2 regions of the Rhizobium sp. PRIMUS64 genome follow, and region 1 is predicted to be linked to the other one. Evidence: riboswitches for the same ligand, from Rfam matches in the RefSeq annotation. Region 1 holds a riboswitch; the other holds the start of a gene.

The links. A riboswitch is a leader RNA that binds a small molecule or an ion and turns the genes downstream of it on or off. The one in region 1 is predicted to bind thiamine pyrophosphate.
Region 2: another riboswitch for thiamine pyrophosphate. It lies ahead of MOV76_RS14020 (YkoF family thiamine/hydroxymethylpyrimidine-binding protein); the one in region 1 lies ahead of thiC (phosphomethylpyrimidine synthase ThiC).

What each region holds. Positions count from the first base shown of each region.
Region 1 is NZ_JALBGX010000002.1:167,669-175,185, forward strand. Features, by position in the region: gene MOV76_RS02325 (thiamine phosphate synthase) at 1-44, opposite strand, end outside; gene MOV76_RS02330 (thiazole synthase) at 41-814, opposite strand; gene thiS (sulfur carrier protein ThiS) at 818-1,015, opposite strand; gene thiO (glycine oxidase ThiO) at 1,020-1,997, opposite strand; gene thiC (phosphomethylpyrimidine synthase ThiC) at 1,997-3,820, opposite strand; TPP riboswitch at 3,920-4,052, opposite strand; gene MOV76_RS02350 (GTP-binding protein) at 4,670-5,644, shown strand; gene MOV76_RS02355 (DUF1097 domain-containing protein) at 5,683-6,183, shown strand; gene nthB (nitrile hydratase subunit beta) at 6,220-6,963, shown strand; gene nthA (nitrile hydratase subunit alpha) at 7,007-7,517, shown strand, end outside.
Region 2 is NZ_JALBGX010000028.1:35,689-43,205, forward strand. Features, by position in the region: gene MOV76_RS14010 (ABC transporter ATP-binding protein) at 1-639, opposite strand, end outside; gene MOV76_RS14015 (ABC transporter permease) at 636-1,442, opposite strand; gene MOV76_RS14020 (YkoF family thiamine/hydroxymethylpyrimidine-binding protein) at 1,455-2,063, opposite strand; TPP riboswitch at 2,054-2,167, opposite strand; gene MOV76_RS14025 (NADPH-dependent FMN reductase) at 2,412-3,008, opposite strand; gene soxR (redox-sensitive transcriptional activator SoxR) at 3,092-3,556, shown strand; gene MOV76_RS14035 (SDR family NAD(P)-dependent oxidoreductase) at 3,708-4,478, shown strand; gene MOV76_RS14040 (helix-turn-helix transcriptional regulator) at 4,585-4,926, shown strand; gene MOV76_RS14045 (LysR family transcriptional regulator) at 5,005-5,898, shown strand; gene MOV76_RS14050 (formate dehydrogenase subunit gamma) at 6,034-6,513, shown strand; gene MOV76_RS14055 (NADH-quinone oxidoreductase subunit NuoF) at 6,510-7,517, shown strand, end outside.

The DNA.
Region 1 (7,517 bases):
CATTCGGAACTGTCGACGATGAGATAGAAGGGATCGAGCCTCATGCGAAAACGCCCTTTCCGACAACCGGGGTGGACGGTACCGCCATGTCGCGCGGCTCCAGCATGCCGGAAAGATAAGCGAGCCTTCCGGCCTCGATCGCCTTGCCAAACGCCTCGGCCATGGCAGGCGGATCGCCTGCGACGGCGACCGCGGTATTCAGCAGCACCGCGTCGTAGCCGAATTCCATCACCGCTGCCGCATGCGACGGCCTCCCGATCCCCGCATCCACGATCAGCGGGATGTCCGGAAAGGCGCTCCGCATGGCCTTGAGCGCGGAAGGGTTGCGCGGACCGGCCGCAGAACCGATCGGCGCGCACCAGGGCATCAAGACCCGACATCCGACGGAGACCAGTTTTTCACCGACCACCAGATCGTCCGTCGTATAGGGAAATACGCAAAACCCTTCCGAACAAAGAATGCGTGCGGCTTCGACCAGTTCGAACACATCCGGCTGGAGACTGTCGTGATGGCCGATCACCTCGAGCTTGATCCAGTCGGTACCAAATACTTCGCGCGCCATCTTGGCGGTCAGGATCGCCTCCGACGCACTGTGACATCCCGCGGTGTTGGGCAGGACGTGCACCGCGAGCTGGCGGATGAGTTCGAAGAAGGCTCCCCCCGTCTTTCCGCCGGCCGTTTCGCGGCGAAGCGAGACCGTGACAATCTCCGCGCCGGACCGGCTCACCGCCTCGGCAAGGACGGCCGGTGACGGATAACGCGCGGTACCGAGCAGAAGCCGCGAAGACAGTGCAGCATCATAAAGAGAAAGCATGGATCAACCTCCCTGCATCGGGGACAGGATTTCGATACGGTCACCAACGTCCAGCCGGTGAGCGGCTCGGTCCTCGCGATGCACGAGATCTCCGTTGACGGCGGTTGCCAACCAGTCGCCCTCGTATTCCAGAACATGAAGAAGTTCGGCCAGGGTTACGGCCTCGCAGACCTGGGTTTCGCCATTGATGATCAGTTTCATGGGGTTAGCCTTTCAGACGTGAATGTCGCGCGAGGAGAATATCTGCGGCCCGCACAGCCATGGCGGGGGCCAACAGGAAGCCATGCCGATGCATGCCGGCGATGGCGAGCCCCTCCTCCGTTTCGATTACTTGCGGAATGTTGTTGGCAAACGCCGGACGTATGCCAGTCCCGGTCTCGACAACGCGTGCCTCGCCAAACGCCGGATGCAGCGTATAGGCCGCGTTCAGGAATTCCATGAGCGAACGCGCGGCAATCGGTCCGTCATCTTCGGCCTCGATCATCGTCGCCCCGACCATGAAACGGTGATCGTCGCGGGGCACGATATAGATCGGATGGCGTGGATGCAGCATCCTGATCGGCCTGGAAAGCGTCACATCCGCAGTTTCCAGATAGAGCATTTCGCCTCGCACGCCGCGCATGCCGGAAAGTCGCGGTATCGCCGCTGGCCCGGTGCAGTCGAGCACGCCGGCAAATCGCCGGTCTTGCGGCTCGTGTCCGCCGAAATGGAAGACGACGCCACGCTCGCGGAGCCTGCCGGCTAGTCTGGCCAGTGCGCGGCGTGGATCGAGATGCGCTTCCTGCTGGAAGAAAAGAGCCTTTTCGAAGCGGCCGGCAAGTGCAGGTTCGAGGTCGGTCACACCCTTGCGATCGATCCAGACATGACCGGTCGTGCGCGCCGCAAACCGGACGAGATCCGGAAGGTCACGCGGCTGCGCCACGACCAGAGTACCGCGGCGACGAACCTCGCCGGGCACGGCCTCCTCCCACCATCCGGCCGCGCCCAGGCCCAATGTCAGGACAATCTCTTCGGCCGCCTCCCGTTCGCAATAGGGTGCGAGCATTCCTCCAGCAAAATGCGAGGCGCCAAGTCCCGCCGCGCCGGCTTTTTCGATCACCTCGACCGAAAAGCCCCGCCTGACGAGCTCATGGGCCATCGCGAGGCCGGCAACGCCGGCCCCTTTGACGAGAAAGGTAGACATTATGCGTTACCCGGAAGGTCTGCGACCGGCATGTAAAGATCGCCGCCATCGCGGTATTTGGCGGCCATGGCTTGCAACCCCTCCCTCTGCGCTTCGGCGCGGATATCGTGCGAAATCCGCATCGAGCAGAATTTCGGGCCGCACATGGAGCAGAAATGCGCCACCTTATGCGCCTCCTTCGGCAGCGTTTCGTCGTGGAAGGAACGGGCGGTTTCCGGATCGAGCGAGAGGTTGAACTGGTCCTCCCATCGGAACTCGAAACGGGCGCGCGACAACGCATCGTCGCGCACCCGCGCCGCCGGATGGCCCTTGGCGAGATCGGCGGCATGTGCCGCGATCTTATAGGTGATGACGCCCACCTTGACGTCGTTGCGGTCCGGCAGGCCGAGATGTTCCTTGGGCGTCACGTAGCAGAGCATGGCGGTGCCGAACCAGCCGATCATCGCAGCCCCGATGCCGGATGTGATGTGGTCATAGCCCGGCGCGATATCGGTGGTTAGCGGTCCGAGCGTATAAAAAGGCGCCTCGCCGCAAACCGCGAGCTGCTTGTCCATGTTTTCCTTGATCTTGTGCATCGGCACATGGCCGGGACCTTCGATCATCACCTGGCAATCCTTCGCCCAGGCGATTTTCGTTAACTCGCCGAGCGTTTCCAGTTCTGCGAACTGCGCCGCATCGTTGGCATCAGCGATCGATCCCGGGCGCAGGCCATCACCGAGCGAGAAGGAAACGTCGTAAGCGCGGCAAATGTCGCAGATCTCCTCGAAATGCTCGTAGAGAAAACTCTCCCTGTGGTGGTGCAGACACCACTTGGCCATGATCGAGCCGCCGCGGGAAACGATGCCGGTGACGCGATTGACGGTCAGCGGAATATAGGCGAGCCGCACGCCGGCATGGATGGTGAAATAGTCGACGCCCTGCTCGGCCTGTTCGATCAGCGTATCGCGATAGACCTCCCAGGTGAGGTCCTCGGCAACGCCGTTCACCTTTTCGAGTGCCTGGTAGAGCGGCACGGTACCGATCGGCACCGGCGAATTGCGGATGATCCATTCGCGGATATTGTGGATGTTTCGGCCGGTCGACAGGTCCATGACGGTGTCGGCACCCCAGCGGATCGCCCAGACCATCTTCTCCACTTCTTCCGCCATGGACGAGGTAACAGCCGAATTGCCGATATTGGCATTGATCTTTACCAGGAAGTTCCGGCCGATGATCATCGGTTCGGATTCTGGATGGTTGATATTGGCGGGAATGATCGCTCGGCCTTCCGCGACTTCCCGACGGACGAAATCCGGTGTCACGAAATCCGGGATATGGGCGCCAAAACTTTCGCCGTCGCGGATGAGAGCTTCCTTGGCCGCCTGTCGTCCGAGGTTTTCGCGAATGGCGATGAATTCCATTTCCGGCGTGACGATGCCGGCCCGCGCATAAGCGAGCTGGGTAACGGCCCTCCCCGCCTTCGCCTTGAAAGGCTGGCTGCGAACGGGGAATTCCGGCGTCAGCCTGTCGCCTGAAACAAAGCCGTTATCCTCCGGCCTGACGATGCGGCCCCCGTAGGATTCAACATCACCGCGAGCAAGAACCCAGCTTTCGCGCAGGCGTGGCAGGCCTGCATCAATGCGGATTTCGGCACTTTCTGCGGTGTAGGGACCCGAAGAATCGTAGACAGTGACTGGCGGTTCGCCAGAGGTCGGATGCAGTGCGATCTGACGCATCGGTACGCGGATATCCGGATGAATGGTGCCTGCTTTCAGGACTTTCGCGGAGGCGGGAAGCGGACCTGTGGTGACGACCGGAGTGAGTTTGGTGGCTGCAATATTCATGGTTCGAGGCTCCAAGTTTTGACGTTTGGAGACCCAGTTCCAGTGTTGGAATGATGAAAAAACGCCGTGGATTCCGAAGGACGGATACCCGCCCTCGCTGCCGCAGCGCCCGCACCGTCCCTACGCCAGTATGAACTGGATCAGGTTCAACGGGTCACTGCGCCTCGGGCGGCCAAAGCCGATCCGACCAGCGGTATCTCAGCCCCTTGGCGGGACCCCCCTGGTGAATAGGGCTAAGCTATTGTGAGAAATGCCGCTCCGTCAACCCTTAGGGCACCATCCAGAACCCATATCCCGACCGCTTGAGTTCTGTTCATCGCGCCGCTGGGCTGACTGGCTTCATGGAGTTTAGCGAATGTGGCATGCTCAGCGCCGGCCCAATTCCCCGCCAGAACCTCCAGGAACGCAAAGCAATCGCCAACGGCTTGGTGCCCATCCGCTGTCACCCGACCACCCCTAGCGGCACCACTTTCGCCGGCGACAATAGAATGCCCTCGAAAGGCCAACTTGCGCATGGCGTCCCTCGCCAAAGCTACGCAAACCAGACTGTTTTTCATTGCCCATCCTGTCAATGATCGGGAAAAGGGCAATAAGATCAATAATTAGACGGTATGATCAGTTTTTAATCACAAATCAAAAAGCTCATCATTTTGGCAGAATCTGCGGTTTATTTGGCCGAATATGAAACATCAGGTCTCTTGCCTCGTGACGGTATTGCAAGTGTAATTCTCCTCGTCTGATCGGCGCTTCCGGCGTAATCAGACCAGCAAACAGCAGCGGAGCCGCCTTTTCAGCCCGGTCATTTGGCCGAGACGGCGGAGGCGTGCTCGGACGGCAAGGGGATGAGGCATGACAAAGCTTGCGACGACAATTCTGACCGGGTTTCTCGGGACCGGCAAGACCACGCTTCTCAATCACCTGCTCACCTCAATCGAAAACGAGAGCGTAGCGGTGATCGTCAACGAATTTGGGGAGGTCGGCATCGATGGAAAGCTCGTGGTGCCGACGGCGGACGAGGTCATCGAGCTGAACAATGGCTGCATCTGCTGCACTGTCAGGGGCGATCTCATCGCCGCGATCGGCGAACTGCTGCGCTCCGGACGGCCAATCGACCGCATCATCATCGAGACTTCGGGTCTTGCCGATCCGGCGCCGGTCATCCAGTCCTTCCTGCTCGACGAAACGCTCGCCAGGCGGCTGCAGCTTGATGCGATCGTGACCGTCGTCGATGCCCGCCATATGAAGCAACAGCTCTCTCAGGACGAGGCGAGGGAGCAGATCAGCTTTGCCGACGTGCTGCTGCTCAACAAGATCGACCTGGAGAGCGCCGAGGACCTTGCCGCCACCGAGCAGCAATTGCGCGGGATCAATCCGCTTGCCCGGATCATCCGGACGAGGGATTGCAAGGTCGAGCTCTCCGCGGTGCTCGACGTCGGCGCCTTCGACCTCAAGAACATCCTGTCTATCGACCCCGATATTCTCAAGGACCATGAACACGAGCACGACCAGAGCATCGGTTGCGTGGCGATCCAGGACTTCGGCCCGCTCGATCCAGCGGCGCTGAACGTCTGGCTCAATCGCCTGGCTCAGGAGATCGGCACGGACCTCTTCCGCATGAAGGGCGTGCTGAATCTCCACGGCGAGCAGCGCCGCTATGTCTTTCACGGCGTGCACATGACGCTTGAAGGACGCCCCGGAAAGGCCTGGGGGCCTTCGGAAAAGCGGCTCAACGAAATCGTCTTCATCGGCAGGAATCTCGACGACGCGATGCTTCGAGACGGCTTCATGAGCTGCCTCAGCCAGCAGCGCGCGCTGGCATCCTGATCCGCATCCGCCCAACCCCTCAACAAGGAGACAGACCCATGCCCCCGCTCGTTGCCGCAATGATCAGCCTCGGTGTGCTCGGCGCCATCGACACCTATATCACCGCGACGATATTTCCCGTTCCCGTGTGGGTCACCTTCATCGCCTGGGCGTCGTTCTTCGCCTGCGGCGGCGGAAACCAGGGGCTGGTCAAATCGATCGTTTCCAACTGGACCGGCATCGGCATCGCCTCGATCACGCTGCTGATCATCCAGTATGGCCCGGCCCACCCGATCTTTGCGGCGATCCTGGTCGGCGCCGGCACCTCAGCAATGATCCTGGCCTCGGCCATCCCGATCTTGAACTTTCCGCCGGCGATCGTCTTCGGCTTCGCCTCTCTCGTCGGCACCAGCGCGGCGACGGACACGACGATCGTCACCTCAGGTCTCAATCATCCGACCCTCGTCGCCATGGCCGCGATGCTGCTCGGCGGCGTCTTCGGCCTGCTCTCGGAAATCGGAACCCAGCTTCTGGCCGGCAAAAAATCCGCGACCGCCTGAGCGTCATCGTCACCATTCACCATAAAGGAAGATCCCATGAAACTTCAGCATTATCTTGGCGGCCTTGAGGGGCTGGGGCCCGTGAGCACCGAAACGCGCGTTTTCGTCGAAGTCTGGGAAACCAGGATCTTCGGCATCCATACGGCGATGATGGCGCTGTCGCCGCAGCTTCCGCTTCCCGAGACGCCATCGACGTTCAAGACCATCTGGACCTGGGCGGACCTCAGGAAAGGGGCGGAGTCCCTCAATCCGTTCGATTATTTCAGGTTTCGCTATTACGAGAAGTGGCTCGGCGGAATATCGGGATACTTCATCGACAACGGCTATATCACGGCAGAAGAGCTCGATGCGCTGACGGAGGAATATTACAACGAGCCGTCGAAGCCGCTGCACGAGGCCGGCGATGAGGCGATCGACCGGCGCGTCGTGCAATATCTAGTCGAAGGCGACAGCCCCAAGCGCGACGTCGGCGTGACCTTCGAATTCAAGGTCGGCGATACGGTGGCGATCCGCGATGTGCCGACCGTCGAGCATACGAGGCTGCCCGGTTTCCTCCGCAACAAGTTCGGAACGATCGAGACCGCCTATGACGGGGCTTACACCTATCTCTGCGATACCGGCCCCGACGGCGTCGGCGCGGCGATGCCGGTCTACTGCGTTCGCTTCGAACCGAGTGACCTCTGGCCCGATAATGCCGAGAAGAATTTCAGCCTCTATGCCGATCTCTACGCCCACTATGTCGAGGCACCGGAAGCCGGCGAAGCCTCCAAGGCCGCCTGAGACGCACACCACCCGCCGCCATTCCAGTCAAGGAGCCACAACAATGATGGACCGTTTTCACTATCGCCAGGACCGGGAAGCCTACAGCGCCGCCCGCGTCAAAGCCCTGGAAGCCCTGCTGATCAAAAAGGGCGTGATCACCGACAAAACCGTCGATACAGTCCTCGATTTCTTCGAGACAAAGATGGGGCCGTTCAACGGCGCCAAGATCGTCGCGCGCGCCTGGGTCGACCCGGCGTTCAAGGACAGGCTCGTCGCCGACACGCCGAAGGCCATCGCCGAACTTCAGTTGCCCGAGGGCATGGCGGGCGCCGAGGGCGAACACATGCGCGCGGTGGCCAACGCCCCCCATGTCCATAACCTCATCATCTGCACGCTTTGCTCCTGCTATCCGTGGCCGGTGCTCGGCCTGCCGCCCTACTGGTACAAGGACCCGACCTTCCGCAGCCGTGCCGCCCGCGAGCCGCGCGCCGTACTGACGGAGTTCGGGCTGGCGGTTCCCGATGCGGTCGAGATCAAGGTCTGGGATTCCAGCGCCCAGATCCGCTGGTTCG
Region 2 (7,517 bases), on a different contig from region 1:
GATACGCGCCGGACGGGCCGAAAGCACGTAGATACGGTCGGAGAGGAACACGGCCTCGCGAACATCGTGGGTGATCAGCAGCGCCGTCCAACGGTGTTCGGTCCACATGCCCTGCAGCCATTCCTGGATCTGCGTGCGCGTCAGCGCGTCCAGCGCGCCGAAAGGCTCGTCGAGCAGCAGCATGTCCTGGGTCTGGACGACGGTGCGCAGCAGCGCGGCGCGCTGGCGCATGCCACCTGACAGTTCGGAGGGATAGTGGTGTTCGAAGCCGGCAAGGCCGAAGCTCTCGAGCAGCGGCGCGACGGCGGCGCGGGCCGCGCGGCGGCTCATGCCTTTCACCTCGAGACCGAGTGCCGCATTGTCGATGATCCGGCGCCAGGGCATCAGCGCATCGCGTTGCGGCATGAAGGCGAAGGAATGCGGCGCCTGTTCCAGCGGCACGCCCTTAAAAAGCATGGTGCCGGCATCGGGGCGCAGTGCCTGGGTCAGCAGTCGCAGCACCGTCGATTTTCCGGAGCCGGAGGGGCCGACGATCGAAACGAACTCGCCGTCTGCGACGGCGAGCGAAATATCGCCCAGCACCTTCATGCCGTCGAAGGACTTCGAGATATTGTGCAGTTCAACCATTGCATCGCTCATCGGCGCCGCTCCGCGGTTGGCTGCCAGGGCATGACGAGGCGCTGGATCAATAGCGTCGCTCCGAAGAGGCAGAGTGTCAGGACGGCGCTGATGACGACGGCGGCGAGCACGAGATCGGGACGGAAATTGTTCTTGGCGTTGAGGATATAGATGCCGAGGCCGCGGGCGGCGCCGGCATATTCGGCAAAGATCGCGCCGACGACGGCATAGGTGATCGAGATCCGCAGGCCGGCGAAGAAATAGGGCAGCGAGGAGGGAAGCCGTGCCAGGCGGAAAATGCGCCAGCGGCTCGCCTTCATCGAATTCAGCAATTCGGCGATGTCGCGGTCGGTCGATTCATAGCCCTGCAGCAAGGCGACAAGCAGCGGGAAGAAGGTGACGAGCGCCACCAGCAGGACCTTCGGCAACAGGCCGAAGCCGAACCAGAGGACGACGAGGGGCGCGATCGCCACCAGCGGCAGGGTCTGGCTGGCGATGAAGATCGGCAGCAATGCCCGGCGCATGAAGGGCACGAAATCCATGAGGATCGAGGCGGCGAAGGCGAAGGCCAGCGACAGGGCGAAACCTCCGAGTGTCGCGCCGAGCGTCGGCCAGGTGTTTGATATCAGCGCCTCGCGGTTCAGCCAGCCCTGGATGACGATGCGCGAAGGCGCCGGCAGGATGGAAGGTTTGATACCGGAAAGATCGACATAGAGTTCCCATGCCGCCAAAATAACACAGCCGGCCAGCAGGGCGGGTATGCCCCGGTAGAGAGCGGCGCGGAGCGCGGCAAGGCGCGAAGCCGATGGTTGTGGCAGTGTCATCAGCGTTCGATTTCAGGCTTTCGTCGGGCTATTGGCAGACGCCGTGATGTCGAGGGTAACATGTCCCTCGGGGTCGCCGAAGCGATAGAAGGCCTCACGAATGGTTGCAAAGACGGCACCGGCATCGCCAGAAAGCCTGGTGCAGAAATTCTTGGCACGGTCGAAGGTGCCGGAGCGCTTCAGGAAGTCGATGCAGCCATAAATCTCGTCCATATGGGTACCGGTTCCCATGACGTAGAGCGAGAATTGCGCAGCGGTCGGCTGGCCGGTCTCGGCGGTGGTTTCAACGGCGGCAAGTGCGGCTGTTATACGCTCGGCAAGCGGCTCCGCCTGACCGAGGGAAGGATTGACGCCGCAGATGACGTCGTCGGGCTCGCCGGGGCAGCCACGTGAAACGGCGGCGGACAGGACGCAATGCTCGCCGGTCTTTGCGGCGGCGACGAATAGATCGTGCATGGCGGCGAAGAGAATGTCAGGCGGGCCGACCAGCAGCGTGGAGATGTCATCGGTCTCGATGCGCAGCCGGTCGCGATAGGGGTCGAGCGCCTTGACGGCATCAAGAATGATGCCGACGAAATTGCCGGACATCGGATAGAGTGACACTTGTGCGCCTGAGAACATCTGAACCTCGCTCCGCTGGCATTACCCAGATCAGCTTTGAAGGGTCCAGAGGCTTGCACCTCACATCTCAGCCCCGGCGATACGGAGCTCCCCTGTTATTTGCGCGGAAACTATCACCGGGGTTTCCTCCCCGCAACAGCAAAATTGCGAACCCGTCCGCGCGGTCGGGATGGACCTGATGCGACGGGAAACACCCGGACGGAGGTCCTGTCCGGGTGTTCCCAATGGTTCCGTACCTGCCGGGAACGGAACCGGAACTCTCTGCCTCAGGCGGCTAGCGCATAACCCCGAAAATCGGAATCGATTTTCGGAAAGGATTATGCGCAGATTCAAAGTAATAGAGCGTCCTTAGCGCGTCTGAAAAGACGCGCGGCGCTCTGTGTCGGTATAGGGACGATCGCTGCGGGCAGTGACGAGCGCCTGCGTCCACCATTCCAGCCTCGCCATCATCCGATCGAGCAAACGCATTGCCTCGGCGGGATTGTCGAGCCGCCCGTCTGTGTCGAAGCGGTTCCAAGGTGCGGCAAAGCTGACCGAATCGCGGATCGTGACGGCGTCGAGTTCGGCAAAGACGAGCCGCAGCTGTTCGACGGCGCGCAGGCCGCCAGATATGCCGCCATAGGAAACGAAGGCGACCGGCTTGCCCTGCCAGGGCTCGAAGAAGAAATCGATGATCGACTTCAACGAGGCGGTGAAGCTGTGATTGTATTCCGGCGTGACGATGATGAAGGCGTCGGCCATGCCAAGCCGTCCGGCGAGCCTGTCGATTTCGGGGTGCGTCATGTCACGGTTGGCCGGCAGCGCGAAATCCAGCGGGTCGATGATGTCGATATCAAATTGCGGGAAGCGGACGAGCTCCTGCGTCAGCCATTTGACCACCCGGTCGCAGATGCGGCCCTCTCTCGTGCTCCCATAGATGACAGCCAGCCTGGTGGGTGTTTTCACGCGTCGCTCCTTGTTGCGATTGGACTTTACGATTGCAGGAGCCAAGGTTATAAAACCTCAACTAATATTGAGGTCAAGAGGTGATGGATACAATTCCTGCGGCGCCGCTCGGCAAGCTCCTGACGGTCGGTGAAGTGGCAGAGCGCAGCGGCCTGGCCGTCTCGGCGCTGCATTTTTACGAGACCAAGGGGCTGATCTCGAGCATCCGCTCCCGCGGCAACCAGCGGCGCTATGGCCGCGATGTGCTGCGCCGGCTCGGCATTATCAAGGTGGCGCAGCGTGTCGGCATTCCGCTTTCGGAAATCCAGGCGGCGTTCGAGTCCCTGCCGCAGGGACGCACACCGACCGTCGCCGACTGGCAGACGCTGTCGGCGCGCTGGAAGGATGATCTCGATGCCCGAATCAGGCGGCTTAGCCTGCTGCGCGACCGTCTGACAGGCTGCATCGGCTGCGGCTGCCTGTCGATCGAAAGCTGTCCGTTGCGCAATCCCTGCGACCGGCTCGGCAAGGAGGGGCCAGGCGCGCGGCTTCTGGAGACCGAAAACTAAAAGGCTGGAACTTCTTGGGAAGAGCAGTTTCCGGGGTGAGACCAAGTCTCTCCCGGGAAAGATCGATGCGCGCCTTTCTTTCGGTCGGCGTGCTCATATGTTAAGGGCGAGTGACGCAACCGGCGGCACTGTCCGCGAGGAGGACGGCTTCGTGTTTCATCCCAGACTGTTCGAAAATCGCAATGTGGTCGTGACCGGCGCCGGTCGCGGCATCGGCCTTGAAGTGGCCCGGCAGTTCCTGGACTGCGGCGCGAAAGTAATCGTCCATACCGGGCGCAAGCCGGGACGCGACCTGCCGGATTTCCTGCTGACGGCTGAATCTGAAAGACGGGCGCTGCTGCTGCATGCCGATTTCTCCGCAGTCGGTGGGGCAGCGCAATTTGCTGAAGATGCTCTCGCCTTCTTCGACAGGGTCGATGTGCTCGTCAACAATGCCGGTACCATGCTTGGCCGTTTTCCCGCTGCCACGCTCACCGACGCAGAATATGAGGCGGTCGTGCGGCTCAACCAGACATCGGTGGTGGCGCTGACACGCGCGCTGCTGCCGGCATTGAAGGCGGCTGAAGGCGCTGCCATCGTCAACACGGTTTCGATTTCGGCGCTGACCGGCGGCAGCCCCGGCTCCTCGATCTATTCGGCTTCGAAAGCCTTCGTTGCGACCTATTCCAAGGCGCTTGCCCGTGAGCTTGCACCGGACGGAATCCGCGTCAATTGCGTGTCACCGGGAACGATCGAGACGGAATTCCATGAGCGCTATTCCTCCCGCGAAAAGCTGGAACAGACGAGAAAATCCATCCCCCTGCAGCGGCTCGGCACGGCGGAGGACTGCGCTCCCGCCTATCTGTTCCTGGCGGCTCCCTCGCTCTCGGGCTACATCACCGGACAGGTGATCGAGATCAACGGCGGTCAGCTTATCTGCTGATTTGTTTGGACCTTTTTTGGCATTTCATCACTTTTGACCAATTCGCTTGTGCGAATATGCTATTGTGCTGATCTACCTCATCGCCTCCCTTCCGAGATAATACCGAATGCCGTTGCCCAAACCCGAGCCGGGGATGACCGGCCAGGAATTGCACAAACTCGCTGGAAAAGCCCACGAAGCGAGCGATCTGCTGAAAGCGCTAGCGCACCAGACCCGACTTCTGATCCTCTGCATACTGGCGAACGAGGAGCGGACGGTGAGTGAAATCGAGAACATCCTCGGCATACAGCAGGCAATGGTCTCGCAGCAGCTGGCGCGTTTAAGGCTCGAAGGCCTGGTCCATACGCGCCGTCAGGGCAGGCTGGTCTATTACAGCATCGGCAATGTCAGCGTGCTTGCCTTCCTCGAATCGCTGTTCGATCTTTTTCCGGCTGCAGAAAACAGTTAGCGATCGCCCTTGCGGAGCACGGCTGCTGCGTCAAAGATGAACTGACCCGGATGATGTCATGCCGGATCGGGAGACCGGATGATCGACAAGCTGGAATTCTTCATCGCCCTTGCCAATGAAAAGCATTTTGGCCGCGCCGCGGAGGAGTGCGGGATCTCGCAGCCGACGCTTTCGGCTGCCATCCGGCAGCTCGAGGATCAGCTTGGCGTCATGCTGGTGCAGCGCGGTTCGCGGTTCCAGGGGCTGACGCCGGAAGGGCAGCGCGTGCTCGAATGGGCCCGACGCATCGTCGGCGATGCCCGCACCATGCGCGAAGAGATGCGCGCCGCGCGCCGCGGCCTTTCCGGCCACATCCGCCTCGCCGCTATTCCGACCGCGCTCGCCATGCTTTCGCGCATCACCACGCCTTTTCAGGAGCGGCATCCCGGCGTGACCTTTTCGATCGTCTCGCGGAATTCGCTGCAGGTGTTGAGCATGCTCGAAAACCTCGAAATCGATGCCGGCATCACCTATCTCGAAAACGAGCCGCTCGGCCGCGTCACGACCGTTCCCCTCTATGCCGAGCGCTATAATCTGATCACGGCTGCAGGCAGTCCGCTATCCGATCGCGACAACGTGACCTGGCGGGAGATCGGCGATCTTCGGCTTTGTCTATTGACTGCCGACATGCAGAACCGTCGGATCATCAACCGCCACTTGACCGAAGCAGGCGCCACAGCGCATCCGACGCTCGAATCCAACTCGATGATCGTGCTGTTCTCGCATGTCAGGACTGGACGCTGGGCGAGCATCATGCCGCGCAACGTCGCCAAATCCTTTGGATTCCCAGTGGAAATCCGCATGATCCCGATCGTCGAGCCGGAGGCGCATCATCTGGTCGGCCTTGTTGCGCCTTATCGCGAGCCCTTTACGCCGCTTGTATCGGCCTTGCTGCACGAGGCGAGGGTGCTCGTGCAAGACGAAGAACTCTGATAGAAAAAACCTATCAAGCAACGAGATAGCTTTATTGATCGCCGGCTGCTTCCCTGAAATGGTAGTTGCGGAATAGCACTCGGCCGGGGGAGGCCCGCTATTCCGCAACGAGCAAGCCGCCGGGAGGGCTGCCTTATGACCATTCATATCGCCGAAGGCGATATTGCAGCGCGCACCCGAGCCATCGTCGCCGATCATCGATTTCTCGAAGGGCCGCTGCTTCCCATTCTGCACGAGGTTCAGCAGGAATTCGGCTATGTGCCGCAGGAAGCCATGCCCGTCATCGCGGAGGAATTGAACCTCTCGCGGGCCGAGGTGCATGGCGTGGTGACCTTCTATCACGATTATCGCGACCATCCCGCCGGCCGGCACGTGCTGAAGCTCTGTCGCGCCGAAGCCTGTCAGTCGATGGGTGGCGATGCGCTGGCCGAACGCGTCAAGGCGCTGCTCGGCATTGATTTTCATCAGACGACGCTCGATGGCGGCGTGACGCTGGAGCCGGTCTACTGTCTCGGGCTCTGCGCCTGCGCGCCGGCGGTGATGCTCGACGGCGAGCTCTATGGCCGGGTCGACGATCAGACGGCGGCGGAACTCGTCGCGGAGGTACGTCGATGACGGTAAGGATATATGTTCCGCGCGATGCCGCAGCGCTGGCGCTCGGGGCCGAAAAGGTGGCAAAGGCGATTGCCCAGGAGATCGCCGCCCGCGGCTTCGATGCCGAGATCGTGCGCAACGGCTCGCGCGGAATGTTCTGGCTGGAGCCGCTGGTCGAGATCGAGGTAGCCGGAAAGCGCATCGGCTATGGACCGGTGACGTCTAAGGATGTGGCTGATCTGTTCAATGCCGGGATGATTGATGGAGGCGAGCATCGACTCTGTCTCGGGGAGGTTGAAGACCTCCCGTTCCTCAAGGGGCAAACTCGCCTGACCTTCGCCCGCTGCGGCGTCACCGATCCGCTTTCGCTGGCGGATTACGAGGCGCATGGCGGTCTTGCCGGCCTTCGCCGCGCCGTTTCGATGACATCAGCCGAAATCGTCAAGGAAGTCACCGATTCCGGCCTGCGCGGACGCGGCGGCGCCGGCTTTCCCACAGGCATCAAGTGGAAGACCGTTCTCGATGCCGCCGGCGAACGTAAATATATCGTCTGCAATGCCGATGAGGGCGACAGCGGCACTTTTGCCGACCGGATGATCATGGAGGGCGATCCCTTCGTGTTGATCGAGGGCATGGCGATATCAGGGCTGGCGACCGGGGCGACCAAGGGTTTCGTCTATACGCGTTCGGAATATCCGCATGCGATCGCTGTCATGACCGAGGCCGTCGGCCTCGCGCGCCAGGCCGGTATCCTCGGACCATCGGTGCTCGGATCCGGCCGCGCCTTCGATATCGAGGTGCGCACCGGCGCCGGCGCCTATGTCTGCGGCGAGGAGACGGCCCTGCTCAACAGCCTCGAGGGCAAGCGCGGCATCGTGCGCGCCAAGCCGCCGCTGCCGGCGCATAAGGGGCTGTTTAACTGTCCGACCGTCATCAACAACGTGATCTCGCTGGCTTCGGTACCCGTTATCATGGAAAAGGGTGCGGCCTTCTACCGCGATTTCGGCATGGGCCGCTCACGCGGC